3 regions of the Psychrobacter sp. Marseille-P5312 genome follow, and region 1 is predicted to be linked to each of the others. Evidence: predicted binding sites of a transcription regulator. Region 1 holds the regulator's gene; each other region holds the start of a gene.
The links. The regulator PhoB, encoded in region 1, activates phosphate uptake and scavenging genes when phosphate is short. The targets are predictions, from matches to a motif close to TGTCATNAANCTGTCATAA.
Positions count from the first base shown of each region.

Region 2: C6W44_RS01595 (porin) is a predicted target of PhoB. The motif match lies at 4,062-4,080, and genes of this name have one in related genera.
Region 3: pstS (phosphate ABC transporter substrate-binding protein PstS) is a predicted target of PhoB. The motif match lies at 9,234-9,252, and genes of this name have one in related genera.

Region 1 covers NZ_OLML01000001.1:778,013-788,496, reverse strand. Annotated here, with positions in the region: gene C6W44_RS03360 (polyprenyl synthetase family protein) at 1-941, opposite strand, end outside; gene fadB (fatty acid oxidation complex subunit alpha FadB) at 1,688-3,847, shown strand; gene fadA (acetyl-CoA C-acyltransferase FadA) at 4,081-5,253, shown strand; gene C6W44_RS03345 (isochorismatase family protein) at 5,560-6,135, shown strand; gene C6W44_RS03340 (HD domain-containing protein) at 6,433-7,071, shown strand; gene C6W44_RS13365 (hypothetical protein) at 7,068-7,229, shown strand; gene asd (archaetidylserine decarboxylase) at 7,271-8,107, opposite strand; gene dtd (D-aminoacyl-tRNA deacylase) at 8,220-8,675, shown strand; gene phoB (phosphate regulon transcriptional regulator PhoB) at 8,863-9,567, shown strand; gene phoR (phosphate regulon sensor histidine kinase PhoR) at 9,738-10,484, shown strand, end outside.
Region 2 covers NZ_OLML01000001.1:365,522-376,005, forward strand. Annotated here, with positions in the region: gene kdsA (3-deoxy-8-phosphooctulonate synthase) at 1-752, opposite strand, end outside; gene C6W44_RS01590 (CTP synthase) at 1,060-2,694, opposite strand; gene C6W44_RS01595 (porin) at 2,881-3,924, opposite strand; gene C6W44_RS01600 (malate synthase G) at 4,535-6,733, opposite strand; gene C6W44_RS01605 (tRNA-(ms[2]io[6]A)-hydroxylase) at 7,275-7,976, shown strand; gene C6W44_RS01610 (hypothetical protein) at 7,977-8,207, opposite strand; gene C6W44_RS01615 (hypothetical protein) at 8,278-8,715, opposite strand; gene C6W44_RS01620 (hypothetical protein) at 8,842-9,093, opposite strand; gene C6W44_RS01625 (hypothetical protein) at 9,335-9,523, opposite strand; gene ppk1 (polyphosphate kinase 1) at 9,789-10,484, opposite strand, start outside.
Region 3 covers NZ_OLML01000001.1:1,229,802-1,240,285, forward strand. Annotated here, with positions in the region: gene C6W44_RS05340 (NADP-dependent oxidoreductase) at 1-655, shown strand, start outside; gene C6W44_RS05345 (alpha-ketoglutarate-dependent dioxygenase AlkB family protein) at 679-1,296, opposite strand; gene C6W44_RS05350 (alpha/beta fold hydrolase) at 1,314-2,204, opposite strand; gene C6W44_RS05355 (ABC transporter ATP-binding protein) at 2,249-4,174, opposite strand; gene C6W44_RS05360 (hypothetical protein) at 4,477-5,343, shown strand; gene C6W44_RS05365 (fructose bisphosphate aldolase) at 5,658-6,548, shown strand; gene thiC (phosphomethylpyrimidine synthase ThiC) at 6,663-8,648, opposite strand; TPP riboswitch at 8,937-9,053, opposite strand; gene pstS (phosphate ABC transporter substrate-binding protein PstS) at 9,325-10,484, shown strand, end outside.

The DNA.
Region 1 (10,484 bases):
GTCGCCTGCTCAACCCCCATCAGTTTGACATAAGTGGATTTATCCAGTTTTTCATCGCTGCCAGCAGGTTTACCAAGGGTGTCGGTGCTGGTGGTGACATCCAAGATATCGTCTTGGACTTGAAAAGCCAGACCAATATGCTGGGCGCATTCTTGTAGCGCCATGCGCGTTTGCGCGGTCGCGCCAGCACAAATCCCGCCCATCAGCATCGCCGCTTCGATGAGCGCGCCGGTTTTATCACGGTGGACGGCTTCTAATTGGCTTTGGGTAATGTCGGGGTTGGCTTCGGCATTGAGATCCAGCGTTTGCCCTGAGACCATACGGCGAGCACGCGGCGCAAATACCGCGAGCAGCTGACTGGCTATTACGGCATCAAATGGCGCAAAAGTCGGCAGCTCTGCGGTCAGTACCTCAAAAGCGAGGGTTTGGAGCACGTCCCCTGCCAGTAGGGCGGTTGCCTCGGTAAAGACGATATGCGCGGTTGGCTGCCCACGGCGCAGCGCGTCATCGTCCATACAGGGCAAGTCATCATGTACCAATGAATAGGTATGCAACAGCTCGACGGCCAATGCCGCTCGGCGCGCCATATCATAATCGGAGTCGTTTTCTAACAGGTTTTCTAATAGAGGGTTTGCCGTGTTGCCTTGCGTCATGGTCTCAGAGATATCTGGGCTGATAGGCTGCGCCTTGCTTTGCCAACGGTCATCATTCACGCTGGCAAAGGCGCTAGCGACCAGTAGCGGACGCACCAGCTTACCTTGCCCCGTCGTCACATATTGGCAGGCATCCAGCAGCGGGCTTGGCAGCTTGGCATACGCAAATAACACCTCGATATCTTTGGCAACCTGCGTGCGCACAATCTGATGAAACTGCTTGGTTTTATTATTGATATGGTGATCAGCATTATCATGCGCGCCGTCATTTATACGCAAAAAAGACATAAAGCCAGAAGTAGGAGAGACAGTCATAATCCAACCATTTATAAGAGAGACAAGAAAAATAGCGATAGTGTAGCATGATAGCAGGCCCTGCTTATGAAGCGCGTAATATCCGCGCCAAATTTTTGGCAGTTTTTTGTCAAAAAACACGCTAAAAAACACAAGAGACAATGCCATATGTAATGCAGTACGCCCTGCAGCCAACCCTCGTTACGTATTGCCCGTGTTATTTAGTGATTGAATGTGTTGTGATGAGGCGGCTGTCCACTGAGTATACAACTGGTCACTTAAAGCACGTTAGCCACTAGGTAAAGGCGAGTCTCGACTTAAGAGTGACTTGTGAGTATGGTATTAGCTTGTGACAGTGAGGGGCATAATCCCCTACACTAATTGCCGTGGAAATGGGCTGATAAAGGCAGTCGCCGGCGTGAGTGAGCCGGACTGCCCAAACCGTCATCGCTGCATCTACATGCGATGGCGCTCCCCAATCAGCACCGACAGCCGTAGTAGATACCTGTAATATATAAACAAAGCGCCAAACGATGTTGTACAAGCGACGTAAAAATAAGTACATTACTATGAGCGCTGGATAATAAAGATATCTTCACTGTGCGCCCGCTAGTGGTTTGTCGTCATGACGATGTTTGTCTTGAAGGCGGCGCACAGTGCTATTACCCATTTTACTAACAGTAACTGGCTATTGATTGTAATCCAAAACGTAGCTTTCGTTATATAGCAAGGAGTTTCAAATGGTATACCAAGGAAATCGCATCACGGTGACAATGCTAGAAGATGGCATCGCCAACATGCAATACAACGCCGAAAATGAGAGCGTGAACAAGTTTGATGCCGAGACCAACAAACAGTTTGGTGAAGCGGTGAGCGCACTAGAAAAAGCCGACGATGTCAAAGGCCTTATTGTCACTTCAAGCAAAGGCGTGTTTATCGCGGGCGCTGACATCACAGAGTTTGTTGGCTCATTTAAAAACCCAGAAAACGAGATCAAAGACTGGGTGGTGAGTATCAATGAGACCTTTAACCGTTTTGAAGATCTGCCATTTCCAAAAGTAGCGGCTATCAATGGCGCAGCGCTAGGCGGTGGTTGTGAGATGACCTTGGTTTGTGAATATCGCGTCATGAGCGACAAAGCCATCATCGGGCTACCAGAGACTCAATTAGGTATCTTCCCGGGCTTCGGCGGTACGGTACGTAGTACGCGTGTCATCGGTATCGACAATGCGCTTGAGCTAATCGCTACAGGTAAACCAAAAAAACCACTAGAAGCGCTAAAACTAGGCTTGGTAGATGCGACCGTCTCTGCTGATGATCTGCAAGACGCTGCGATTGACCTAGTGAAAAAATGTATCTCAGGTGAGCTTGACTGGCAAGCCAAGCGTGAAGAGAAGCTGAATCCTGTAAAGCTAAATCAGCTTGAACAAGCGATGGCGTTTAACAGTGCCAAAGGCATGATCTTCTCTAAAGCCAATCCGAAGCAGTACCCAGCGCCTGCGATCGCGATCGAAGCGATCGAAAAGCATGTCAATCTGCCACGTGACAAAGCAATCGAAGTCGAAGCGGCAGGTTTTGCCAAAGCAGCAAAAACCCCGCAAGCTGAGAGCTTGGTCGGTCTGTTCTTAAACGATCAGTTGGTCAAAAAACTGGCCAAAAAACACAGCAAAAAAGCACATGAAATCAATGAAGCGGCCGTACTTGGCGCAGGTATCATGGGCGGCGGTATCGCGTATCAAGCCGCTAGTAAAGGCTTGCCGATCATCATGAAAGATATCAAATCTGAGCAATTGGATTTAGGTATGGGCGAGGCCAGCAAGCTACTAGGTAAAATGGTCGAGCGCAAAAAGATGACCCCAGCGAAAATGGGCGAAACGCTAAGCCGTATCCGTCCTACCTTGAACTATGGCGACTTTAGCGAGACTGATATCGTTATCGAAGCAGTAGTAGAAAATCCAAAAGTGAAGCACGCGGTACTCAAAGAAGTCGAAGGCTTAGTCAAAGAAGACGCGATTTTGGCTTCGAATACTTCAACGATCTCTATTACGCATTTAGCAGAAGTGCTTGAGCGTCCAGAAAACTTCGTCGGTATGCACTTCTTTAACCCAGTACACCGTATGCCGCTAGTTGAAGTGATCCGCGGTGAGAAATCCTCTGAAGAAGCCATCGCGACGACCGTTGCGCTGGCCTCCAAGATGGGCAAGGTGCCAGTGGTGGTCAACGACTGCCCAGGTTTCTTGGTAAACCGTGTCCTCTTCCCATACTTTGGCGCGTTTGACTTGCTGCTCAAAGAAGGTGCTGATTTCGTCCATGTCGATAAAGTCATGGAAAAATTCGGCTGGCCGATGGGTCCTGCTTACCTAATCGACGTCGTCGGTTTAGACACGGGCGTACATGGCGCAGAAGTGATGGCAGAAGGATTCCCTGACCGCATGAAGCCTGATTATAAAGGGGCGATTGAGCATCTATATGAAAACGAGCGTCTGGGTCAGAAAAATGGCGTTGGTTTCTATAAGTACGAAACCGACAAGCGCGGTAAGCCAAAGAAAGTCGCTGACGACGCCACTTATGAGCTACTTAAAACCACGACAGATAGCGACAAAAAAGAGTTTGATGATCAAACCATCATCGACCGCACCATGCTGGCTTTCTGTAATGAGACCGTACGCTGCCTAGAAGACAACATCGTCAGCACGCCAAGTGAGGCGGATATGGCGATGATTATGGGTGTTGGTTTCCCGCCATTCCGCGGTGGTCCTTGTCGTTATATCGACCAAATGGGTCTCGATAACTACTTGGCACTATGCGAAAAATACGCACACCTTGGCAAAGCCTATGAAGCGCCGCAAAAGATTCGCGACATGGCAGCCGCTGGCGAGACTTTTTACGCCACAGCGTAACGAGCATACCGTATTAGGATAAGTGGGGTGCGTTTGCTGACGTCGCTATCGGTGATAAAAAAATAGCAGACGCACCGTTTTGGTCGGTTTTATCAGGTCTGGCCTGCCGCGATAATATCCAGCGCGAAAACATCTAGATAGTTATCGTACTGATGTACGGATCGCGTGATAGATGGCTATAGAGCCCGATTAAATCGACAACACTGACAATAAAAATTGAAAAGGAAGATAGTATGACAACTTTAAGTCCAAAAGATGTGGTCATCGTAGATGGCGTACGCTCGGCGATGGGAAGATCTAAAAACGGTATGTTCCGCCATGTTCGTGCTGATAATCTCTCAGCAGAATTGGTGCGGGCTTTGGTAGAGCGCAACGATTTTGACACCAACGATGTCGAAGACATCATCTGGGGCTGTGTCAACCAAACCCTAGAGCAAGGTCTAAACATCGGCCGCAATATCGGCCTGCTGGCTGGTATTCCAAAGACTGCTGGCGGCCAAACGGTCAACCGTTTATGCGGCTCTTCTATGCAGGCGCTACATACCGCTGCCGCGCAAATCATGACCGGTCAAGGTGATGTCTTTATCATCGGCGGTGTTGAGCACATGGGTCACGTTGGTATGATGCATGGCGTGGATCTCAACCCAGCAGCCTCTAAATACTATGCTAAAGCCTCAAACATGATGGGCTTGACCGCTGAAATGCTGGGCCGTATGAACAACATCACCCGCGAAGAGCAAGACGCCTTTGGTCTTGAGTCACATCGCCGTGCGTGGGCTGCCACCACTGAAGGCCGTTTTGACAATGAAATCATCGGCATCGAAGGTCATGATGCAGATGGCCGTCTGCAGCTATGTACCGTCGATGAAGTGATTCGCCCAGATGCGACGATGGAGCAAATGCAAAAACTGCGCCCAGCCTTTGACCCTAAAGGCGGTACAGTGACTGCTGCGACGTCATCTGCACTCTCTGACGGTGCCTCAGCGATGCTGGTCATGAGCGCGCAAAAAGCCAAAGATCTTGGTCTAAAGCCTCGCGCTCGTATTCGTAGCATGGCTGTCGCTGGTTGTGATGCGGCTATCATGGGCTACGGTCCGGTACCTGCGACCAACAAAGCCTTAAAGCGCGCTGGCATGAGCATCGATGACATGCAGACCATCGAGCTAAACGAAGCCTTTGCCGCCCAGGGTCTATCTGTACTCAAAGCCTTGAACCTGACGGACAAGCAAGACATCGTCAACATCAATGGTGGCGCGATTGCACTGGGTCATCCACTAGGTTGTTCTGGTGCTCGTATCACGGTTACCTTGCTAAATGCAATGGAGCAGTCTGACACCGAGCTTGGCCTTGCAACCATGTGTATCGGCCTTGGCCAAGGTATCGCCACTGTGATTGAACGTGTTTAATTTTTGGATTGGTAGATAATTTGTAACATTTGTCGACCAAATATGTTATAAAAAACCCCTAGCTATGATGGCTAGGGGTTTTTTGTGAATATAATGAGAGGGTTAATGGCGCACGTCGCAAAGTGTGTTCAAGTAATGACGAGTGTTCAATAAAGCGTATCTCCATTGACGCATTTAGAAAACTGTGACTAAATAAGAGTGACCAAGACACTATTAATATCAATTTATAATATTTATTTAATGCTCATTTAATATTCGTTCTAAAATATTTTTAGTTGCAACTATCAGCCGTACAAGGAGTGTACTATGTCTACCATGATTACCGATCGCACGTATCGTATCGCTCGCGAAAACACCCAAGCGATGCTGATCGATGTCCAAGAGCGCCTTACCCCGCATATCTATGATCATGAAAATATCGTCAAAAAAACCATGACACTGATTAAGGGGTTGCAGGCGCTTGATATCCCTATCATGCTCAACGAGCAGTATAAAAAAGGCCTTGGCGATACCTTGCCTGAGATTCGTGAGGTGCTTGCAGATAACAATGCCAAAAGCTTTGAAAAAGTGACCTTTAGTGCGTGTGATAACGATGAGTCATGGCACCATTTGGCGCAGCAAAACCGCAGTATTGTGTTGCTGTTTGGAGCAGAGGCGCATGTATGCGTCATGCAAACGGCGCTTGATTTGTTAGACAACGGTATGCAGCCGGTCATCATCGGGGACGCTGTCGGTTCGAGATTTCCGTATGACAAAAAACAAGCCATTCGCCGTATTCGCCGCGCAGGTGGAGTGATCAGCACGGTTGAGTCTATCTTGTTTGAGCTGTGCCGCAGTAGTCAAGATCCGGCGTTTAAAACCATCAGCAATTTGATCAAATAACCTTTTGTTCAAATTGCTTTGTTTGTGCTGCCGCAAGTGTGTGGGTCAGATATAAAAATCGCGCTTGATGACTATAGTCAATTCGATATAAAAACGATACCGTGAGATGAAATGTTGTTTTTCGTAGCCTCTGTCGGCGTAGGCACAGTACGCAAGAAAAACAACGTTTCATTGAGCGACTTGATAGCCATGTATCTGATTTATTTGAACTCGACTACATCAGCGCTATTTTTACGTCTAGGGTCGGGTTTTGTACTAAAATGAGCGCTACATTTGCTGATTGCTTAAGAGAGAGACATGCCATCCAACCATTCAATCCACCCGACAACTTTAAATGACAATGCCTTTGCTGATCATATCGATATTGATGATGTGACGCATTTTTTATTAGAATTAGATGCGCTAAAGCGCGTCAATCGGCGCAGCTATGTCACCCAGACCACCCGCCGCGAAAACTCAGCTGAGCACTCTTGGCATTTGGCGATGGCGTGTTGGTCGATTGCTGAATTGTTTGCGCTAGACGTCAATCACGAGCAGCTGCTCAAGATGGCGCTGGTTCATGATTTGGGTGAGATTGATGCTGGTGATACTTTTTTATACGACAATACGCGTCATACGGCGCATATCGAGGAGCGTCAAGGCATGGCGCGTTTGCAAGTGGAGCGTGGCAATGGCATTGCTAACTTAGCAGCGGTCTGGGAAGCACAGGAGACCGGCGATAGCAAAGAAGCGCAGCTGCTACGGGTGGTGGATCGCTTATTGCCGTTTTTGCTCAACCTCAATACCAACGGGCAGACGTGGATTGAGCTGGGGGTGACGCGCTCGCAGGTGGCTGGCGCGCATGCCTTTATCAAAGACAGCTTTCCGCCTATTCATGACTGGCTGTCACAGCGTATCGACTATGCGACCAAGCAAGGCTGGCTAATCGATGCATGACCAATAAAATCGCTAGCTTGGTACGGCTAACGCTGACCGCGGCACCTATCGGCAGCGGCGCAAAACTGGCACACGCTGCCAAAAAACAAATCGGCGTGCTGCGACCCTTCGATGCTACCAAAAATCATCCCAGTAGCACTGTGCTTATTTTAGAGTGATCAACTATGGTCACATAGATAGCCATTAAAAAATAGACAGATTATCTAGCGTTAGCCATACCCAATAGCTGTCCCATTTTTACCACACTATTGGCTTGCATGCTGTCTTGCCAGTCGGCTTCTGCGCCTTTTGGCAACACTACTATTGCTGTTGAACCTAAATAAAAGCGACCAAGCTCATCGCCTTTTTCAAGCTTCATGTCGTGCTCGGCCTCTTGAATATCGTCGGTACGGCTGATTTTGCCAGTGGCGACTGTCTCGATACCAGCGACGATCATCGCACCGACCATCACGACCGCAGCTTTGCCGTAGGCGGTATCAAACAGGCACACCAAACGCTCATTGCGCGCAAACAAGTCAGGTATGTTGGCAGCCGTGGTGTTGTTGACAGAAAACAGTGTGCCCGGTACATAGCGGGTTTTGGTCAAGGTACCAGCAAATGGCATATGCACGCGGTGATAATTGCTGGGTGCCAGATAGACTGTGGCAAAACTGCCATCGGCAAAATAATGTCCATCTTCGCTATCGGCCAGCAGTTGGCCGATATCATAGTAGCGCCCTTTGGCTTGCAAAAGCTTATGATCGTCAATCTGACCGAGCTGCGAGATGATGCCGTCAGCTGGGCTGACAATCCCCTGCGGCGTGGCGTTGATAGGGCGCGCGTCTGCTTTTAATTCGCGAGTAAAAAAGTCATTAAAGCTCTCATAAGCACCTAAGTTTTGGCGCTCATACTCATCCAAGCTGATATGATAGGCTTTTGCAAAGCTACGAATAAAGGTGCGCTTGACATAGGGGTGGCGACTGGCAGCCAAACGGCCAGCGACTTTACTGAGCTTTTGTTGCGGGACAAGCTGCTGCAAGGTAGTGAATAGATTCATAATATGGCGACCAAAATAAAGGTGAGAGAGTAATAAATAGGCAAATAAATGATGATATTTTATCATGGACGGCCTAAGTTTGTATGAGCATAATTGGTAAAGGGGAGCATAAATGAAAGCATTGATACAGCGGGTACATGGTGCGAGCGTCAGCGTCGATGGGGATTGTGTCGGGCGTATCGAGCGCGGCGTGCTGGCATATATCGGTTTGGGGCCTGAAGACGACCTACAAACGGCCAAGCGAATGATTGATAAAATCCTTGGCTATCGTATTTTTGAAAACGACGATGACCCTACCAAATATGGCAAACTGGACAAAAATGTCCAGCAAGTCGCTGGCGGGCTGCTGCTGATATCACAGTTCACCCTGATGGCGAAGACCGACAAAGGCCGGCGTCCTGATTTTGGCGGTGCTATGCCACCCGAGGCGGCGCGCGTACTGTTTGCTCAGCTAATCGACTATGCCAACAGTCAGCACCCTCAGGTAGCGACGGGTCAGTTTGGCGCAGACATGCAGGTTGCGAGTATCAATGATGGGCCACTGAATTTTATATTAGACGTGAGCTAAAGCATCAAATATGAATCATGATGGTGAGTGCCATCTGTTTAAGGAAAGTGGCTTGGTCTATAGCAGCCGCTTAAATGACAAATGTCATCAAACTGTCACAATTACCGCGTTTAATAGGCAAGCAGTGGCGAGTGATTATCGCTCTTTTTTATACGTCTGTTTTGTCCCTTATCACTGAGAATACCCTATGTATAATGAGCAAATTTTGATTGTTGAAGACGAACCTGCAATCCGCGAGATGGTCGTAATGACGCTAGAGATGGCTGGTTTTGATAGCTTGCAGGCAACGGACGTACCAGAGGCGCACCAACAAGTGGTCGACCATCGGCCAGCGCTGATTTTGCTAGATTGGATGCTGCCTGGGGACAAAAGCGGCATTGATTTTTGTCGTATGCTCAAAAGTGATGAGCTACTCGCTGAGATACCCGTCATCATGCTGACAGCCAAAAGCGAAGAGGACAGCAAGGTGCACGGTCTGGATGCGGGTGCAGATGATTATATGACCAAGCCTTTTTCGACGCGCGAGCTGATCTCAAGGATCAAAGCGGTGTTGCGCCGTAGCAATGCTTTGAGCGCCGACAAGAATATTGAGATAGGAAAGTTAAGCCTCGACCCCAAAAGCCAGCGAGTCATGGCGTCTGGGCAAATCATCGATGTCGGACCGACCGAATATCGGTTGTTGGCGTTTTTTATGAGCCATCCTGAGCGTGCCTATACGCGCACCCAGCTGCTTGATCAAGTGTGGGGCGGCAATGTCTATATCGAAGACAGAACCATCGATGTGCATATCAAACGCCTACGCAAACTGCTGCGCCCTCATGACTGCGATAAGCTGATACAAACGGTGCGCGGTACTGGTTATCGCTTCTCAAGCGTTGTTGAGGCCAAATGATCGGCGCTCATACTGTCAAAATAGCCACCGCAATTCTGTTGCCAGTCCAGCTATAATCACCATAATTATCAGTAAGTGATTATCAGTAAGGGCCAATTAGCAGATAGGGATAATCATCATAATGATAACGAGATAACAAGTAGGGCAAAAAAATAGGTCACGAAAAATGGATGAGTAACATAATGTCAAAGCAATGTACCGAACAAGATATCTCAGAGCCGATAGCGCTACAAAACACCACCGATCAATTAAAAAAAATAAGAAGTGCGCTGCGGGCGCTGCGCGATGCGGTGATTTTACTCAATGACAGTGATGGTCTGGAGTGGTGGAATCAGGCCGCTGAAGATTTACTATTATTGCAGGCAGCAGATAAAGGCCGATGTATTTTTGACTTTATTGACGCATCTGAGTTTCGTCAGTACTATCAAGCGCCGACGCTGGCTGACGAAGGCGTACATATAAAGTCATGGCGCGCGCCTGAGCGCTATTTAAAGTGTGAGCTGACCCCATTTGCCGACGAAAAGCTATTGATCATCTACGATGTGACGCGTCTGCATCATCTAGAAGAGATGCGCCGCGACTTTGTGGCCAACGTTTCGCATGAGCTGCGTACGCCGCTGACCGTGATGATGGGGTATTTAGAGAACTTTTCGGATCAGCCAGACATGCCGCCGCACTGGAAGCGCGGCTTTGAGCTGATGACCCAGCAGACAGCGCGCATGAATAGAATCGTCAATGATTTATTGCTGCTATCGCGTATCGAAATCGAAGAGACTCATGAGCTGCATTATATCGATATGATCAAGCTGCTGACTCATATCTATGATGATGCACAGGCCTACAATCAAGAGTACGGTCATAGCATCCATCTACAGATAGATACCTATGATGGGCTGTACGGCTCAGAGATATATCTG
Region 2 (10,484 bases), 410 kb from region 1:
TTTGGATGCGCTTCCAAAAACAGCCCCGCCAGTCCCGTTGCCATTCCTGCACGGGCAAGGGTGGTGATTTGCTCACGGCGACCGCCAGCACTGTCACTGCGCGCGCCTGGCTGCTGCAAACTGTGGGTCACATCAAAAAATACCGGTACGTTCATTTGTTTCATGGTATCAAACCCGAGCATATCCACGACCAAATTGTTATAACCAAAGGCACTGCCGCGCTCACAAAGTATGAGCTTATCATTACCGCCTTCCAAGCATTTATTGATGATATGACGCATTTCATGCGGCGCTAAAAACTGCGCTTTTTTGATATTGATGATAGCATCTGTCTTTGCCATCGCATGCACCAAGTCAGTCTGACGCGACAAAAACGCAGGCAGCTGAATGATATCGGCGACCTCTGCGACCGGTGCGGCTTGATACGGCTCGTGTACATCGGTGATAATCGGTACTTGAAACTTTTCTTTGATTTGCCCCAGCCAGTCGATGCCTTTTTCTAAGCCTGGGCCTCGGTAAGAATGCAAACTAGAGCGATTGGCTTTATCAAAGCTGGCTTTAAACACATAGCCGATGCCCAAACGCTGACATATCTCGACATACTGCTCTGCAATCTCAAACGCCATCTCTTTCGATTCTAAGACATTCATGCCGCCAAACAACACAAACGGCTGATCATTACCGATCGTGATGCTGCTATGACTGGGGGTGGTGAGCGTGATATGCGATTGCGCTGTGGTTAGATTGTCCATACCGCTGTTATCCTCTTTATTATAGTGATGTCTCTGCCTGATATTGTAACCGATAACCCAATGAAAGAAAGTATCCTAGCGTAATTAGACATGACCAAGCATTGTCATTGCCCGACCAGCTAGGCATAACCCCTGCATGTATAAAAGCAAAAAAGACCAATCCGAAGATCAGTCTTTTTATAGTAATGCTGTTATCGCATAGCATTTATGATTGATGCGAGCACAATTATTACCGGGTCACTCATAGCTTTTTTAATAGTAGCAACTCTCTCTACTAAGCAGCGGTTACTTCCTACTACGCTAACGGCTACTTCGTTTCGCTATGGTTTTTTGCCGCTTTGACAAAGCTATTAAACAGCGGATGGCCACCACGAGGCGAGCTGGTAAACTCAGGATGGAACTGTACCGCGATAAACCATGGATGATCTGCAATCTCAACCGACTCAACCAAATGCTGTTTGGCAGAATAACCCGAGATACTCATACCGGCTTGCTCTAGTGGCTCGATGTAACGATTGTTCATCTCATAACGATGGCGATGACGCTCAGTGATGTTTTTGGTGCCATAAATCTGTGATAGCTTGCTACCAGCGACCAATTCTGCTTGCTGCGCGCCTAGGCGCATCGTACCGCCAAGGTCTGAGTCATCGCTACGAATCTGTAGCTCGCCGCGCTCATCTAGCCATTCAGTGATCAGACCGATGATAGGCTCAGCGGTAGTACGATGAAACTCAGAAGAGTTGGCATCGATATGCAGCACATTACGGGCGTATTCAATCACCGCCAACTGCATACCCAGACAGATACCCAGATACGGCACTTTATTTTCGCGGGCGTAAGTGATGGCTCTCATTTTACCAGTGGTACCGCGCTCACCAAAACCACCTGGGACCAAAATCGCATCGGCGTCGTTTAGACGCGCATACAGCTCATCGTCCGTCTCTAGTAGCTCAGCATCGATATAGTCAATTTTGACATCTGACTGATGCACGATACCGGCATGTAGCAACGCTTCGTTGATCGACTTATAAGCGTCTGGTAACTCGACATATTTGCCGACCATCGCCACCGTCACTACCGCTTGAGGGTTGAGCTGGGCTTCGACCACTTTGTCCCAATCGCTCAAATCCGCTTCTGGTACATCAAGACCAAAACGCTCACAGATTAGATCGTCAAGATCTTGCTCATGTAGAATGCGCGGGATTTGATAGATGCTTTGGGCATCTTCACACATGATGACTGCGCGCTCTTCGACATTGGTAAACAGCGCAATCTTGCGGCGGTTGTCTTGCGAGATATGGTGCTCAGAGCGGCAGATGAGAATATCTGGCTGCAGACCGATAGAGCGTAGCTCTTTGACCGAATGCTGGGTCGGCTTGGTTTTGGTTTCGCCGGCACTAGCGATATAAGGCACCAGCGTTAGATGCATGAGCATAGCGCGATTGCGACCAAGCTCTACTTGCATCTGACGTACCGCTTCCATAAATGGCAGCGACTCGATGTCACCGACTGTACCGCCAATCTCGATGATGGCGATATCGTAGCCTTCGCCACTGGCAAGAATCTTACTTTTTATTTCATCAGTGATGTGCGGGATGACCTGCACGGTACCACCCAGATACTCACCGCGGCGCTCTTTGTTTAGCACGTTTTGATAGATACGACCACTGGTAAAGTTGTTGCTCTTACTCATCTTAGAGTGGCGTAAGAAGCGCTCATAATAGCCCAAATCCAAATCCGTCTCTGCGCCATCTTCGGTGACAAACACCTCACCATGCTGAAATGGGCTCATCGTGCCTGGATCGACGTTGATATACGGATCCATTTTGGTCATCGTCACGCTCACGCCACGTGCTTCAAGGACTGCGGCAAGAGAGGCTGCGGTAATACCTTTTCCTAGTGAGGACACTACCCCACCGGTCACAAATATAAACTTGGTCATAGTACTCATCAACAATTGGTAAAGAAGGATTTTACTAAAAATACGGCATAAAATATAGGGCAAAAATGCAAACTGTCTGAAACTCTTATTTTCTACCTCAGCGGTAGACTTTTGTCACAAATAATACATACAACAAAAAAACCCACCCCGAAGGATGAGTTTTTTATTTAGATTCTAATGGTTAGATTAGAATTTGTATTCTAGACCGCCACCGATAGCTAGTACGTCAGCATCAGTATTGCCAAGGTCAGCTGAGTTATTACCAGCATAAGCATGTACAATCATATTATCTTGATAGTAGTATTTACCACCAACAACGATTTGGTCTGAATCAAAGTTGTCAACACCATCTAGGTTGTCAGTTTTGTTGTACTGAACATAAACAGTTGCTGGACGAGCAAAGTTAGATAAGCCTAATGCACCACTAACTACTAGACCTTTCTCTTTTTCGGTATCACCCTCATAGTCAAAATCAGCTACTTGATATAGAGCACCTAATGTTACAGGAGCTGCCATGTATTTACCTAGATCCACAGTCGCTGTACCACGGACGATATCACCATTGATGTTTTGGTCTTTATCGTACGCTACACCAGCAGTGAAGCCAGTACCTTGGTCAAACATTAGCGCAGCACCAAAGCCACTATTACGATCATCACTATCCGTTACAAAGCTTTCGTCAGCACTATACATGACAGAAAGTTGTAATGGTAGGTTATCGTACTTTGGAGACATCCAAATAACTGAGCTGTTGATACGGCTACTATCAGCCATATTCAAACCACCATAGTTTTCGCCCTCTTCAAGTTTATTGCCACCTAGGTTATCCCAATAACCATCGTTAACGACTACGTTATTTACATAATCTAAAGTAGATTGGTTTTTACCAGCACGGAATTCACCAAAGTTTTTGTTCACGACACCAAGATACGTATCACGGTTTTTAAAACCATTGCTATCACCATCAACACTGGTGCCGTACTCTAGCTGATAGATAACGTCAGTATTTGCCGTCATAGCTTCAGAGCCTTTGATACCGATACGTGAAGAGTTAGAGTTGATCTGTACTGAGTCAGACTCTCTGTCTGCACGAGCATCACCATTTGGGTAATCAACTTCGGCATTTACATAGTCAGCAGTAACAAATGCTTTACCATATAAGGTAGGAGCGGCATTGGCTGCAGAAACAGATAGAGCAGCAACGGCTGTAGCTAAAAGTAGTTTTTTCATGGGGTATCTCCACTTTACAATTGTAGTAATGAGCAAGCTATTATTAGCTAGCGCCCATATTGGTATCGTCACAAATCCTCAAAGATATAATGTGTAACTGGCTACCGAGATTAGTCAGAAACAAGTGTGGCGAAGTTTTATTACAGTAAGATGAAAAAACCATGACTTACATAACCAGCATCAAAAAAAGTAACTGTCATGTAAACGTTGGTCTTTATCCTTCTGCTGCGTAACATCCGTTACCAAACTCATACTTCGATTACAAGCATAACAACTTTGACATAATTTGCAACATATTTTTTTGTACTTTTAACGCGATATCTGGCGCACTCCATATCTTTTATAGCGCTCAGGCGTTGAAAAAAATGGCTATACAATGCGCTTAAATACCAATGGTTTATCGTAAGTTTTATGACAAACCATTCGATTATGCCCCCTGTATTGTGTACAAAAATAAAGCACTACTTATTCACTGATAAGTAGCGCTTATAAGCGAAATAGCATTATCGCTATCTACTATCGACACTGGGTCAATATAGCCATGTAGCAATATATACATGCATCGACACAGCTTTTATGCCGATGCAATAGGACAGTGAAGCACAGAGGCTTAGACGTTGGCTTTTAGATCCAAGCGTGCTTGGTGCAATAGTGGCTCAGTGTAGCCGCTTGGCTGCTCGCGTCCTTTAAAGACGAGGTCACAGGCGGCTTTAAAGGCATAAGACTGCTCAAAGTTGTTTGCCATAGGCTGATAGCTACTGTCGCCGGCGTTTTGTTCATCGACGATCTTCGCCATACGCTTCATGGTATCCATGACTTGCTGCTCGCTGACCACACCGTGATGCAACCAGTTGGCGATATGCTGGCTTGAGATACGCAAAGTCGCACGGTCTTCCATCAGGCCCACATCGTTGATGTCAGGCACTTTTGAGCAACCGACGCCTTGGTTTACCCAGCGTACCACGTACCCTAAGATACCCTGCGCGTTGTTGTCCAGCTCTTGCTGCTTCTCTTCCTCTGTCCAGTTGGGGTCTTTGGCCAATGGAATGGTCAAGATATCGTCTAGGCTAGCACGCTCGCGTGATTTTAGGCTGTCTTGTACCTCGGCGACATTGACTTGATGATAATGCATGCTATGTAAGGTGGCGCCTGTCGGTGATGGTACCCAAGCGGTACTGGCACCAGATTTTGGATGCGCCGCCTTGGTCTCTAACATCTCTTTCATCTCATCAGGCTTGGCCCACATCCCTTTACCAATCTGCGCCACACCCTGCAGGCCAGTTTCTAGGCCGATATCGACGTTCCACTGCTCATAGGCGGGCTGCCATGCTTGCGACTTCATCTCGCCTTTTGGTACAAATGGGCCAGCATTCATACTGGTATGCATCTCGTCGCCTGTACGATCCAAGAAGCCGGTATTAATAAAGATAACGCGCTCTTTGGCTTGGCGGATGGCTTCTTTTAGGTTTACCGTCATGCGGCGCTCTTCATCCATGATACCTATCTTGAGCGTATGGCGCTCTAGACCGAGCAAATCCTCTACCGCATTAAACAAATCATTGGCCATTTTGACTTCATCAGGGCCATGCATTTTTGGCTTGACGATATACATCGAGCCTTTGCGTGAGTTTGATAGCGCGTTTTTGCCTTTTAGATCGTTTAGCGTCAACAGCGGTGTAATCAAACCATCCATCAAGCCTTCAAAGATTTGCTCTTGACCATTGCCCAAATCGACCAAAATCGCTGGGTTTTGCATCAAGTGACCAACGTTACGAATCAAAAGCAGTGAGCGACCGGGTAAGATCAGCGTGCCGCCCTCTGGTGTGGTGTACTCACGATCTGGGTTTTGCTTACGGGTGCGGGTTTTACCACCTTTTTCAAACGTCTCTTGCAAATCGCCATTCATCAAACCTAGCCAGTTGCGATACACTTCGACTTTTTCTTCGGCATCGACCGCAGCGATTGAATCTTCGCAGTCTTGAATCGCGGTAATGGCAGACTCTAATAGTACGTCTTTGATGTTTGCTGGGTCATCTTTACCTACTGGATGGCTGGCATCGATTTGAATCTCTGCGTGTAGGCCATTGTTTTTGAGCAAAATACCAGAGGGGCTATCTGCCTCGCCGACATAACCGACGAATTTTTCGGCGTCTTTTAGCTCAGTGCTGCTATCGCCCAGCTTGACTTCCAGCTTGCCATCGACGACTTTAAAGCCTGTGACATCGGTATAAGAGCCTGAGGCTAGCGCAAAATGCTCGTCCAAAAAGGCTTTGGCATAAGCGACAACGGCCGCGCCGCGCGTGGGATTATAGCTGCTGCCTGCTTCTTGACCATTTTCATCGCTGATGACATCGGTGCCATATAAAGCATCGTACAAGCTACCCCAACGGGCGTTGGTGGCATTTAGCGCATAGCGCGCGTTGCGTACAGGGACAACTAGCTGTGGACCTGCAATATGAGCAATCTCGTCATCGACGTTTTGGGTGCTTACCGTAAAGTCATCGCCTTCTGGTAACAAATAGCCAATTTCTTGCAAAAAAGCCTTGTAAGCTGGGAAGTCAATCTCACCTTCTTTGGTAGGATTGTCTAGATGCCATTGATCGATTTGCGCTTGAATGCTGTCACGAGTCGCAAGCAGCGCTTTGTTGCGCGGCGTGAACTCTTTAATAACCTTTTCAAAACCTGACCAATAACTGTCTGAGTCCACACCGACTTTTGGCAGCACTTCGTTTTCGATAAAGTCATACAACTGCTGGTCGATGGCAAGAATACCTTTTTGAATCCGATTGGCGTTAGAAGATTGGCTCATGCTGTTATCCTTATCTATCTGTGATGGGTGTACCTACGAAGTTGCTACCACTATAGCGGTAGTAGATGGCGTGCATTTCTCTAAAATGGCGCGTCCTTGATATGAGCAGGTGATCTGCGTGATGGCTGTGCCTTTTCGTCGATAGTGATATCTGCTTTATATCGCGCTGGCAGTTGTTATAATGTTTGCCATCTCGAGCGGGCGCTCATTGCTCCTTGATCGCTCCTTTATTGAGTCATCAAACAAAATGCCGCCTAAACAAAATATCATCCTACTATCAAATAAAGAAATAAACAAGAAAACACCATTCACCAAGTAAATACTGGGGTTGTATAATAATGATACCCTACAGCCTATCAGCGCTAAGGCTGTTTATCCTCAAATCGTGGTAATCGTTTTCTTAAGCTTTTATATAGTCAGCTCAGTATAAAAATGATACTTAATACTTAATAAGCTCAGGCGGCAAACCCAAACCTGTAAAACAACCTTTTATCTTATCTAATACTTTTTGACCATGACACAGACTATGAGTAAACCGACCATGCCAACCAATTCCCATGCTATAAATGACGACACTACAGTAGAAAGCAGTACAGAAGAAGACAGTGTAGATATCTCGCAGCTGCGCACACCGAACAAAGTAGATTTATCTGCAGTTTATGGTTTTTTGGGCGCACGTACCACGCCAGATTGGGTAGCCGCCGCTATCGCTGACCTACCTTTGATCATTCAAGATCATGCCAACTGCGAAAAAAAAGCCGCTGGCACCGCGATGAACCTACTGTTTCGCTATGAGTTTTCTTATGATTTGCAGCGTAAATTGGCGCAGCTGATACGTGAGGAGATGCTGCACTATGAGCAAGTGCTGGGTATCATGAATGAGCGCGGTCAAGAATGGCGGTACTTGAGTGCGGGGCGCTATGCCAAAGGCATGCTCAAGCATAAGCGCACTTATGAGCCTGCGGCAATGATCGATGTGCTAATCATCGGCGCGTTTATCGAAGCGCGCTCTTGTGAGCGCTTTGCAGCATTGGCTGAGGTGATTAATGATGAGCGATTAGCAAAATACTATCGCTATTTGCTCAAATCAGAGAGTCGTCATTTTGAGGATTATTTGGCATTGGCACAGTCACTATCGACAGAGGCTATCGATGAGCGAGTGGCATTTTTTAGAGAAGTAGAAGCAGAGCTTATCACCAGCCCTGATGCCGAGCTACGGTTCCATAGTGGCTCGCCCGCTTAACTATTTATCGTCTTCCATCAGCGGGCTATCATACTGCTTATGGTCTTTGGCGACGTGATGCGGGTCGTGATCATCTGTGACACGCTCTGCAGCCGCAGGATTGGCTTTTTGCAGCGCATCATCAGGCACGATACCGTCATTGTCGTCAGCATCTTTTAGTTCATGCTGCTGGTGTCTTGGCGATTGCGCTGTCTCTGCTGGTTTTGATGAGTGATCATTGGGGTTATTCATAGCATTTCCTTATGATAGAAAGATCAAAGTAAATCAAGTGAATGAAGGACGTGCCTAGATCATAAAAAAACTATCTGTCTTTCTTTTGGTCTTTTTCGTCAGGGTTTAACACCCGTGTCTGGGCATTATCGACAGTGGCATAGCGATTTTTATTGTTAATCTTATGGCTATCAGGGGCTTCGCTACTGACGGTCCTTTCATTGACGTTATCATCAAACGCAGTACCTTTTTGATCACGTCGATCTGGCTGGCGCGCAGGGTTATCATCGTCATTGACATGCTCTGTCTCTACGATGCCCTCTTCAAAGGTATCTGTGCCTTTATTCTCTGTCGTGTTCTCTTCAATCTCATGATTTTCGATATCATGTTTTTTGCCATTATTGCTCATATCGTGGCGACCAAGCGCGTCTTTATGATCTTTATGATTATCTATGGGCGTTTTGGTTAATGCTGGATCTTTGGTTTGCATCATCTTATCCTTGTCTTTTTTATCGTTATTGTTTTTCATTAATACTTTTTCATTAATACTTTATGGTCGTAGTACTTCTTTTGCATGGCCACAAAATAACATGCTCAACACTCGACCTTATGTCTCACAATAGCTTATATAGGTCTAACCTACATTGACAACGAATTATTCGTTGCCTTTTTGGCTCAAATCATGAGCATTGAGATCAGCCACGTTTTTGCCGCCATCAGGTAGGTTCTCTTCTTTACGCGGGTCGACATAGACCTCGTCTGTCTCCTGTGAGGCTTGCTCTGGCCCATCTATATTTGGCTGGTATTTTCGGCCTTCATAGCTGCCTTTTGGGTTGTCTGGCTGCTTGATGGCAGGGTCGTGGATCGGTACTGCTTCTTCATTATTTGGGCGTGTATTGTCTGACATGCTATATCCCTCACGTATGTATTGGCGTGGACGTGTCCTCAATTCAATCGATAGTCATCTAAATGGGCTAAAAAATGGCTAGATCTGGCCAAACGCTGTCAAATAGCTAACTAATATCTCCATATTACCTGCGCTATCTTCCTTGTTTGACGGCGACTTATCTCATTTTTATCACCATTCTTAACATGACGACACGCCCTACTAAGTGGAATAACTATTTATCCTGTTATTTGTTATCCTCTTATTTATCGGTACGCAAATCCTCTTCGATAAAGGCGGTTTGCTCTTCTTCGCTTAGCTGTTCAGGTGCATCGACTCTCTTATCTTCTTTGAGGTTTTGCTGAATCTTTTGACTGTCTGCCTGTTCGGCTGCTTTTTTGATGTCTGATTTTGTATCAGAATTATCAGGCGTCGTATCGTGATTACTCATAGATGCTTCCTCTTTTCCTATGTTTTTATGATTGACTTTTACGTTTACGTTCTATGCTTTTATGATTGAGTGTATTTTTATTATAGAAACAAGGCTCGGCCAGACACCAGTGTGCTGCGGTATCAATGTGTGAATAAATGTGAGGTTACAAGACAGTTTGTAACTTCCTGCCAGCAGCATGCAAATAACAGTACCCAAATGCACCCACAAAAAAACCAAACGCCAGTATAGCCAGCGTTTGGTTTGAGTCAGTATTAGAGGGCTGTTAAGACGACGCCTCTACCCCGTTGATGAGCGTTAATAAATGCTCTTGGGCAGCATGTGGCGGCGTACCAGCAGCGGGCTGTAGTTGCTGCCAGACGCCGTCGCCATTGAGTGTCCACGCTTGGGTATTGTCTTGTAAGTAGTTAATCAAGCCATCTTGATATATCTGCTGAAACAGTTTTTTATCTTCAATCGGAAACGCCACTTCGACGCGGTGAAACAAGTTACGATCCATCCAGTCGGCACTACCACAATACAGACGCTCATCACCGTTATTATAAAAATAGTAAATGCGCGTGTGCTCTAAAAACCGGCCAATCACCGAGCGTACCGTGATGTTTTCCGACAAACCTTTGACCTGTGGACGCAAACAGCACATTGAGCGCAAAATCAGCTCGATTTTTACCCCTGCTTGAGAGGCGTCATAGAGCTTGGCGATCAGGCGACGCTCCGTCAGAGCATTGACCTTGACCATGATATGAGCACGTTTGCCTGCCTTTGCGTGAGCGATCTCATCATCGATAAAGCTCATCAACTTATCATGCAAGGTAAAGGGCGCATGCAGTAGTTTTTTGAGATTGGCAGGCTTGCCCATACCCGTTAGCTCCTGGAATATCTTGTGCACGTCTTCTGAGATATCAGGATCGGCGGTAAACAAGCCGTAGTCGGTATAGACCTTAGCATTGGCGGCATGGTA
Region 3 (10,484 bases), 450 kb from region 1:
GGATGCCAAACTGCTGGCCAAAGTGCCCAATCCTGTCACACTAAAGCAAGCAGGCGCACTGCCTTGTATTGGTCAAACCGCGCTACAGTTTGTTGAGTTTGCTGATATCAAAAAAGGTGAGCACGTCGTCATCAATGCACCCGCAGGCGGGGTGGGGCACCTAGCGATACAGCTATTGATGGATAAAGTAGACAACGACGATATCAAGGTCACGGTCATTTGCTCACCTGAGAAGTATGACAAGCTTGCAGACTTAATCGATAAAGACAAGCTGGCAGGCTGGATTGACTATACCAAAGACGCGGCGTTTCCTGATCTACAAGCTGATGTGCTACTGGATCTGGTCGGTGATGAGGCAGGCGTACGAGCGCTGAGCGTGCTCAAGCCTGCAGCTCGGGTTTTTGTTTTGCCGACTATCTGGGTTGATAAACTCAAAGCAGCAGGTGAGCAAAAGCAGCTAACGGTCACAGGCTACAAAGCGCAGCGCAGCGGTGATGATATGGCACGCGTTTTACAACTCATCGCTGATAATAAGCTACACTTAAAGATTCAAAGCGTCTACCCACTCTCGGAAGTGGTGGCGGCGCATCATGAGCTGCAAAAAGGCGATGCCTTTGGCAAGATAGTCTTACAAGTAAAACAAAAAAGCGATTAGCCAGACCAATGCAGTTATATTCGTTAAGTTGGGTGTAGGTGCCGAAAAGTTAGGCTGATGCGCCCATCGGCGACGGTTTTTGTCTTAGTGATGCTATGTTTCCAAAAGCGCTGCGTCTCGCCATGCATGACGATTAGCTGACCGGACTCAAGATAAAGCGCGACTTTTTCTTGAGTTTTTTTGTGCTTAAAGACAAATTTGCGTGTGGCACCCAGTGATAAAGAAGCAATCACAGGCTGCGCGCCCAGCTCTTTTTCATCATCGGCGTGGTAGCCCATGCCATCATGCCCTGTCGGGTAGTAATTAAGCAGACAAGAATTGAAGTTGGCATCAATACCGATGCTTGATAGTTGCTGTTCGATATAAAGTTTCACGTGAAACACGGTGTCTGACCATGGCAGGCTGTGACGGGTATGACCTGAGTACTGATAGCTAAGCTCTTTTTCACCCATCCATACCACTTGGCGAGTGGTGATGTGCGTCTTACCAAATAAGGTCACCCTATCAGGCTGCCATGGTAGCTCGGTCAATAATGCATCGTAGAGCTGGCAGTCATCATCGATGATGCAGCCGAAGTCATTTACCCTTCCATCATAAGGCAATAAGTTATCGGTTGGGGCAGGGGCAAAAAGGTCGCTCATGGCTTACATTGCTCAGCTTAGTGACTGTTTTTATAATGCCCATTGATAATTTGTGCGCACAGTTTGGGCGCTTCCATTGGCAAAAGATGGCCGTAATCTGGTAAAGAGATGATACTGTCGGCAGGGACGAATTTTTGCCACTGCTTACGGACTTTATTGCTGATAAATAAGGTTGGCTTGCCCGTGATCAGTGTATAAGGGCAGCGAAGGTTTTTTAGAGCAGTGTCGATATGCGGCGCACCAAAATAGTTGGCAAGCTCTTGCTCTGGGGCAAACATCAGCGTGTGACTACCATCGGCATTGACGCTCAAGCTTTGCTCAGCAAACACATATAAATGCGCATCGCTGATGCGTTTGTAGGCTCGGTTGGCGCGTAGGGCTTGATAGTACGCATCAACGCTCGTCCAAATAGCGGGTTTGGTCAGCGTACTTTTAAAAGGCTCTCGACTGAGCAAAAACCGCCGCGGCAATAAGTTATACAGTCGTGCTTGGTTTTTGGTAAAGGTGACCGGCTCTATCAAATACAGCTGGGAGAATAAATCTGGACGTTTAGCGGCGGCCATGGCGGTGGCAGTGGCACCTTGCGAATGACCAATACCCACCACAGGCCGATCTTGGGTGCGCTCCAAAAACTCAATCAATAGCTCAGCGTCTTGCTCTCGAGTGAGGCGGCGTTTTTGCGGCTTATCGTACCAGTAGCCGCGTAGGGCAAGCGCACTGATATCAAACGTTGCTGCCAGCTCATGCAGCAGCGGCGTATAAGTACCGACCGTAAAGCTGTTGCCTCCATAAAAGTGCGCCGGCGCACGTTTGTTGTGCTCTGCTGCTACTGATGGGTTGAGACTGCCAAGGTCGTAGTAGCGTGCTTGTTTGCCGCTTAAATTGATACGATGGGTAAAGGCTTCCATAAACTGCCCACTTCCTTATGTTTTATTTTTATGATGATGGCGGTCTAGGGGGTGTCTTCGCCCAAAAACCCGCCGCTTTGACGCTGCCACAAGCGCGCATAGACGCCGCCTTGTGCCAACAGCTCGTCATGGCTACCTTGCTCGATGATTCGACCTTTTTCCATCACCACCAGCCTATCGAGCGCAGCGATGGTAGAGAGGCGATGGGCAATGGCAATCACAGTTTTGCCGGTCATGATATCGTTGAGGCTCTCGGTAATGGCAAACTCAATCTCAGAGTCAAGCGCGCTGGTGGCCTCATCCAATAACAAGATCGGCGCGTTTTTTAGCATAACACGAGAGATGGCGATGCGCTGACGTTGACCGCCGGAGAGTTTGACGCCGCGTTCACCCACTTGGGTATCAAGACCTGTATTGCCTTTATCGTCATATAAGTCTTTGATAAAGTCCCATGCTTGAGCTTGTTTGGCGGCATGGATAATCTCTTCGTCAGAGGCGTCGGGACGGCCATAAGCGATGTTTTCACGTATGGTACGATGCAGCAGTGAGGTGTCTTGGGTCACCATACCGATCTGCTGACGCAGAGAGTCTTGTGTGACATCATCGATCGCTTGACCATCGATATATATCTTGCCGCTATCGACATCAAAAAAGCGCAGCAGCAAGTTGACCAACGTGGATTTGCCCGCTCCCGAGCGTCCAACCAAGCCGATTTTTTCTCCTGGTTTGATATCCAAATAAAAGTCATCAAGCAGCTTGATCGAGTTGTCTTGCGCCATTTCAGTGGTCGCTACCGACGGTTTAAACGTTTTATCGGTGGCGTGATAGTTATTTTGGTCTTCATTCTCATAGCTAAAGTCGACATGATCAAAGACGATATGCCCCTCGGTGACGCGTAGTTCAGCTGCGTCTGGCTTATCGACGATCGTCTGCGGCGCGGATAGCGTGCGCATGCCGTCTTGTACCGTGCCGATACTCTCAAAAAGGCTGGCGGTTTGCCACATGATCCAGCGCGTCAGACCATTGAGGCGTAGCGCCATCGCCGTCGCTGCGGCAATCGCCCCGACCCCGACCGCGCTTTGTTGCCATAGATACAGGCCAATCCCTGCGGTACTACTGACCAAAATCACACTGATAAGATGGGTGAAAATCTCTAAATAACTGACCCAGCGCATCTGCGCATGTACCGTTCCTAAAAACTGCCCCATGGCATTTTTGGCATAACCAAGCTCACGGCGTGAGTGGCTAAACAGCTTGACAGTCATGATATTGGCATAGGCATCGGTGATGCGCCCCGTCATCAACGCGCGCGCATCTGCTTGTACGATGGCGGTTTGTTTGAGCTTTGGAATAAAATACCATATCGCCAGCGCCACCAACCCAAACCAGAGGATAAAGGGAATCAATAATAAGCTGTCTAAATTAAATAAAATAATGCCACTGGTCACAAAATATACGGTGACATACATAAACATATCTGTGACGGTCATCACCGTATCACGCACCGCAAGCGCGGTCTGCATGACCTTGGCCGAGACGCGTCCAGAAAACTCGTCTTGATAAAACTGCATGGACTGCCCAAGCATACGCTGATGAAAACGCCAGCGCATCTGCATGGGAAACACGCCTTGCAAGGTCTGAAAATGAATAAACGAGGATAAGGCAATCCAAAACGGGCTGATAATCATCACCGCCAGCATCAGCAGCAGCATATCTCCTTTTTCTAGCCATAAGTTCTGCGGCGTATAGACGCCAAGCCAATCGACGATATCGCCAATCCATGCAAACAGCATTGCTTCATAAATGCCGATGCCTGCTGACAACACCATAAACAGCAGCAGCCAGCTGCGCAGCCCCTTTGTACAAGCCCACAAAAACTGCAGCATACCGTCACGAGGCGAGGGCAGCGGCATGGGGGTGGTGGGGAAGGCCGGTAAGCGGTTTTCGAAAAAGCGAAATAGAGCATTCATAGGCAGTGATAAAACATCAATAGCAGTACGCCAAAACAAACGATGACGGTCGTTATTTTGAATCTTTACTTTGTGATTGGGAGTGCTGGCTATTTTAGCAAAATTCCCTGTCAGACCTGCAGGCTAATTGTAATTGCGTGCATATAAATGCCATGAGTATCAGCACAACAAAACACCAAAAAGCCATTGTTGTATAGGAAATGTTTTGTTACATTCAGTGGTTTTATATTGTTTGCCATGGTTTTGTGTATGGCTGACGTGCGGTGTTGCTCTGACATGAATCAAGGATAGAGGTAAGGGTTATGATGTATTTGGTGATAGCAGTACTGTGCAGTGTGGCCGTCTCGGTACTGCTCAAAATCCTGCGGCAAAAAAATATCGATATTCGCCAGACCATCGTCGCAGGCTATCCCGTGGCTTTTTTGCTGACATGGTTTTTATTAACGCCAGATGTCAGCAGCATAAGCACGCTTGGCAACGCTTGGGGCATCATTCTGGCGCTTGGGATACTGCTGCCGACGGTTTTTATTATCTTGGGCCGTGCGATTGCATCGGTCGGCATGGTCGCAACCGATGCCGCCCAGCGCTTGTCGTTGATTATTCCCATTATCGCCGCTTTTTTATTATTTGGTGAGGTGCTGACGGGCACGCGAGTGCTTGGTCTGGTCTTAGGGTTTTTGGCGTTGGGAGCTTTGGTTTACCGGCCCAAACATACCGGTGGGGGCGAGAACACTAGTATGAGCCCGCCCGCCGCGCGTACCCCGCTATGGCTATTTGGCGTATGGGCAGGCTATGGCATCGTCGATATCTTATTTAAACAAGTCGCCAAACAAGGCACAGCCTTTCCACTGACGCTGTTTGTTAGCTTTGGCGTTGCAGGATTGTTATTGCTGATTTATTTGCTTGTGACACGCGTGCGTTGGCAGGGTAATGCCTTGGCAGCAGGGCTATTACTGGGCGCTCTAAACATGGGCAATATCTATGCGTATGTGCGCGCCCACCAAGTATTGTCCGATTCTCCTAGTATTGTCTTTACTGGGATGAACGTCGGGGTCATCGCCGTCGCGACGCTCATCGGTGTGGCTGTGTTTAAAGAGCGGCTCGGTCGTATCAATGTGCTAGGCTTGCTGCTGGCGATTGGCTGTGTGGTGGTACTGTTTTTGGCATAAGAGTTTGATGTAAGGCTTTTAAAAAGAGCATAGCGCTACTGGGATGCTGTTTTTAAATGTAGGTTGCGCAGCCTCTGAGAACGCCGCACGTCAGTAAAATTTATACCAGTAGCGCGTTTAAGTTTATATAACCGTTTTATTTTCAACTGGCTATTTTCAACTGATATATCATAAAAATTGGCGGCGCTGTCACGCATCCTATATAGGCAGATAAAGCATCCTATGGTAAGGTTGTCTACAAATAGCAAGGCTCATATAGATTGAGTCGATTGGTGATGTTTGGATTTAATCAATAGAAATAGGATACTTTTTTAATGGAATACCAAAAACAACGACAGCTTATAAAGGATGGTTCAGGGTTTATCGCCGCGCTTGATCAAAGCGGCGGTAGCACACCAAAAGCACTAGAAAACTACGGCATCAGCAGCGATGCTTATGACAATGATGACGCGATGTTTGATCTGGTCCACGAGATGCGCGCACGTATCATGACCTGCGACTGCTTTGATAATAAGCGCGTGCTGGGGGCGATTTTATTTGAAGACACCATGGAGCGCGAGGTCAATGGCAAGCCAACGGCAAACTATCTGTGGGAAGATAAAAACATCGTGCCGTTTTTGAAGGTCGATAAGGGTTTGGCCGAGCAAATGAGCGGCGTACAAGTCATGCGCCCGATGCCAGACTTGGACGCGCTACTGGATAAAGCCAAAAACTATCCCGTGTTTGGTACCAAGATGCGCTCAGTCATTTATGAGCCAAGTGTCGATGGTATCGAGCTTGTCGTCCAGCAGCAGTTTGATGTGGCTAAGCAAATCCTCTCCAAAGGCTTTATGCCAATCGTTGAGCCTGAGGTTAATATCGATAGCGCCCAAAAGTATGAGTGTGAAGTGATACTCAAAGCGGATATTTTGCGTAACCTTGAGCGTCTAAATGACGACCATCAAGTGATGCTCAAACTAACCTTGCCCACCGACGGCGGATTCTATCAAGAGCTGATCGATCATCCAAAAGTACTCAAAGTCGTGGCATTATCTGGCGGTTATAGTCGTCGTGAGGCCTGCGAAAAGCTTAAGCAAAACCCCGGTATGATTGCCAGCTTCTCACGCGCGTTTACCGAAGGGTTGAGCAAACAACAAAGCGATAAAGAGTTTGCTGATACCATGAACGCCTCAATTGAAGAGATTTATCAGGCGTCAAATGTGTAAACGGCTCTTTGGCTAAGAAATACTTATCATAAAAAAAGCTCGCTTCTACAGGCATAAGAAGCGAGCTTTTTGCTATATAAAGTAATTAAATATACAGCAGTCAAATCAGCGGAGTTATACCTCTTTATACAGCTGTCGACCTTCGCTATGATATTTTTCAGTCATCTCTTGCATGCCTTGCTCAATCTCAGCTGCACTCATCGCCTCTGTGCCTAAGCTTTCTGACGCGTCCAAACCCTTGGCGTACTCGCGGACGTTTTGGGTGATTTTCATCGAGCAAAATTTCGGCCCACACATCGAGCAAAAGTGTGCCGATTTGTGCGCGTCTTTTGGCAGCGTTTCATCATGGTATTCGCGGGCGGTATCAGGATCGAGCGCCAGATTAAACTGATCGTCCCAGCGGAACTCAAAGCGCGCCTTAGACAAGGCATTATCGCGAGCTTGCGCGCCTGGGTGGCCCTTAGCCAGATCAGCGGCATGCGCGGCGATTTTATAGGTGATGATACCGTCTTTCACATCCTTTTTATTCGGCAGTCCTAAGTGCTCTTTTGGTGTCACATAACAGAGCATGGCGGTGCCAAACCAGCCAATCATCGCCGCACCGATAGCACTGGTGATATGGTCATAACCGGGTGCGATATCGGTGGTCAGCGGCCCTAAGGTATAAAACGGCGCGTCGCTGCAAGTCTCTAGCTGTAAGTCCATATTTTCTTTGATGCGGTTCATCGCCACATGTCCGGGGCCTTCGATCATCACCTGTACATCGTGCTGCCATGCGATTTTCGTTAGCTCACCAAGCGTGCGCAGCTCACCGAACTGCGCTTCGTCATTGGCATCTTGCAAGCAGCCAGGACGCAGACCATCACCTAAGCTAAAGGCCACATCGTACTGCTTCATAATCTCGCAAATCTCTTCAAAATGGGTGTATAAAAAGCTCTCTGTATGATGGGCAAGGCACCACTGCGCCATGATAGAGCCGCCGCGAGAGACAATACCTGTGAGTCGATTGGCCGTCAGTGGCACATAGCGCAGCAGCACGCCTGCATGAATGGTGAAGTAATCAACGCCTTGTTCGGCTTGCTCGATAAGTGTATCGCGGAATATCTCCCACGTTAGGTCTTCGGCGATGCCGTCGACTTTTTCTAATGCTTGATAAATTGGTACCGTACCGACGGGCACAGGCGAGTTACGAATCAGCCATTCACGGGTCTCGTGGATATGATTGCCTGTCGACAAATCCATGATGGTATCCGCGCCCCAGCGCGTCGCCCATGTCATCTTCGACACTTCTTCATCGATAGACGAGCCAAGTGCTGAATTACCGATATTGGCGTTAATCTTTACCAAAAAATTACGCCCGATAATCATCGGCTCAGACTCAGGGTGATTGATATTATTTGGGATGATGGCGCGACCGGCCGCGACCTCGCTACGCACAAATTCAGGGGTGATGATTTTTGGCGTATTGGCACCAAAGCTCTCGCCTTCATGTTGGCGCATATCGGTCAGTTCATGCTGTTTTTGCGTCTCACGAATGGCGATATATTCCATCTCAGGGGTGATGATACCGCGGCGCGCATAGTGCATCTGCGTGACATTGCCTGCTTTACCATTGACTTTTTTGGCGCGGCGCGGCTTATCGATATGGGCAAACCGTAGATTGGCTGTGGTGATATCACGCGCACGCGCTTGCCCGTATGAGCTGGACAAACCGCTTAGCTGCTCTGTATCACCGCGCTCGGCTATCCAGCCCTCGCGCAGTTTGGGTAAGCCGCGGGTTAGGTCAATTTGGGCATCAGGGTCGGTATAGACGCCTGAGGTGTCGTAGACATAAAACGGCGGGTTTTGCTCCCAGTCGGACTCATCCACGCCCTGAATAGGCGTGGGATCTAGCGTGATCTTGCGCATCGGCACTTGAATATCAGGTCTTGAGCCTTGGATATAGATTTTTTGCGAGGCGGGGAGAATGCGGTGTAAGTCGCGCGCTTCTTCTTCAAAGCGCGTGTCTTTGGCGCTACGGTGCGCAGGGGTTTTTAGCGCGTCGGTTTTTTTGTCAGAAGCGTTTTTCTGGGTCTTTGGAGGTAGGGTTGAGGTTGTCATATGCTGTCCTAGCGTGTTGGTTTTTGAATAAAAGCAACACCGCCAGAAGCTGCGGGGGTAGCACTTATCATCTAGGCAGTTTTTGCTACGTCGTCGTCACTGGCTGTCAAATCTATCATCGCGAAACTTGCCTTCGCGGAGGATGTCATCAACCTGTAAGCGACGCTTGGTATCTCTCATCATTATTTGGCACTACTTAACCCTATAAAGCTTAGCACCACCAAGCGGGCATTTAGGCCAACAGTCATGAGGATAACAAGGCATTTCTGCCCGTCTTTGCCATACATAATAAAGTGCTGAAGACTTCCCTGCGTCGGTACTAACCGCATCAGGTTCGGCGGGTGATCTCTCAGCGAATGTACAAAGGCAGTCAGCCATTCGTACACCGCACCCCGAGTCTGTCAGTGTTGTAAATCAGTCTCATACTAACAAACTTCTGCCATGAGGGCTACTGGTGTTTGACCACCGGTATGTCAGTCAACGTGCGCACGAGGCGATGAGTCATGACACGCAGGCTAATAGCGTTAGCCTCAAGCGCCGACTGATTTGACCCTATTTGTCACGCACATAAAAGAGTTGGGCGGTTGTCATCAAACTGTCATAAAAACTTGTCAAGATGTCACACATGCCACCAATCATACTTTGTTCAATCGTTGTTAAACTTTAGGAGTTCTACATGCGTTATTCGTTATTGGCAGTCGCCGTTAGTTGCACCTTAGTACTCACCGCTTGTAATAAATCCACCGACACCGCAGAGTCAGTAGCGCAGAGTGACACCAGCGCGGCGACAGTGGCCGAAACCACCAGCACAGCGACATCTTCTCCAGCAAGCGATTTTAAATCAGCTGAAAACATCGCCATGAACATCACTGGTGCTGGCGCGTCGTTCCCGCAGCCTATCTATGCCAAATGGTCCTATGAATATAATGCCGCGACTGGCGGTCAGGTCAACTATCAGTCTATCGGCTCCTCAGGTGGCATCAAACAAATCCAAGCAAAAACCGTTGACTTTGGCGCCTCTGATGCCCCGATGACCCCTGAAGAGCTGGACGCGGCAGGACTTATTCAGTTTCCAACCGTCATCGGCGGCGTGGTACCGATTGTCAATATCGATGGTGTCGGACCAGGTGAGCTAAAGCTGGACGGCGCAACCCTAGCCGATATCTATCTGGGTAAGATTAGTAAATGGAATGACCCTGCTATCACCGCCATGAACCCAGATTTGACCTTGCCAGATGCTGCCATTACCACCGTATTTCGCTCAGATGGCTCAGGCACGACCTTTAACTTTACCGATTATTTGGCGAAGGTTTCAACTGACTGGAAAGACAGCGTGGGTGTCGATAAAACCATCAAATGGCCAACCTCTGCCACAGGGGCAGGCGGCAAAGGCAACGAGGGCGTATCAAGCTACGTCAACCGCATGAAAAACGCTATCGGCTACGTCGAGTATGCCTATGCCAAGCAAAACAACATGGCGCACGCTGCCCTCAAAAACGCGGCGGGTAATTTCGTGCAGCCATCTGCTGAGACCTTTGCTGCGGCAGGTGACATCGATTGGTCACAGCAAGCAGGCTTTTATAAAGTCATCACCAACTCTGAGACCGAGCAAGCGTGGCCCATCGCTGCTGCCACCTTTATCTTGGTACACAAGCAGCCAGAAAACCCGAAGCAAGTGGCTGGCGTGCTGAACTTCTTTGATTGGGCGTATGCTGAAGGTGATGATAGTGCCATGGCGCTTGATTATGTGCCTTTCTCTGATACCGCAGTGGCACTGTTTAAAGATAAGTGGAATGAAGTCAAAGGTAGCGATGGTCAACCCGTCTACACCCCAGC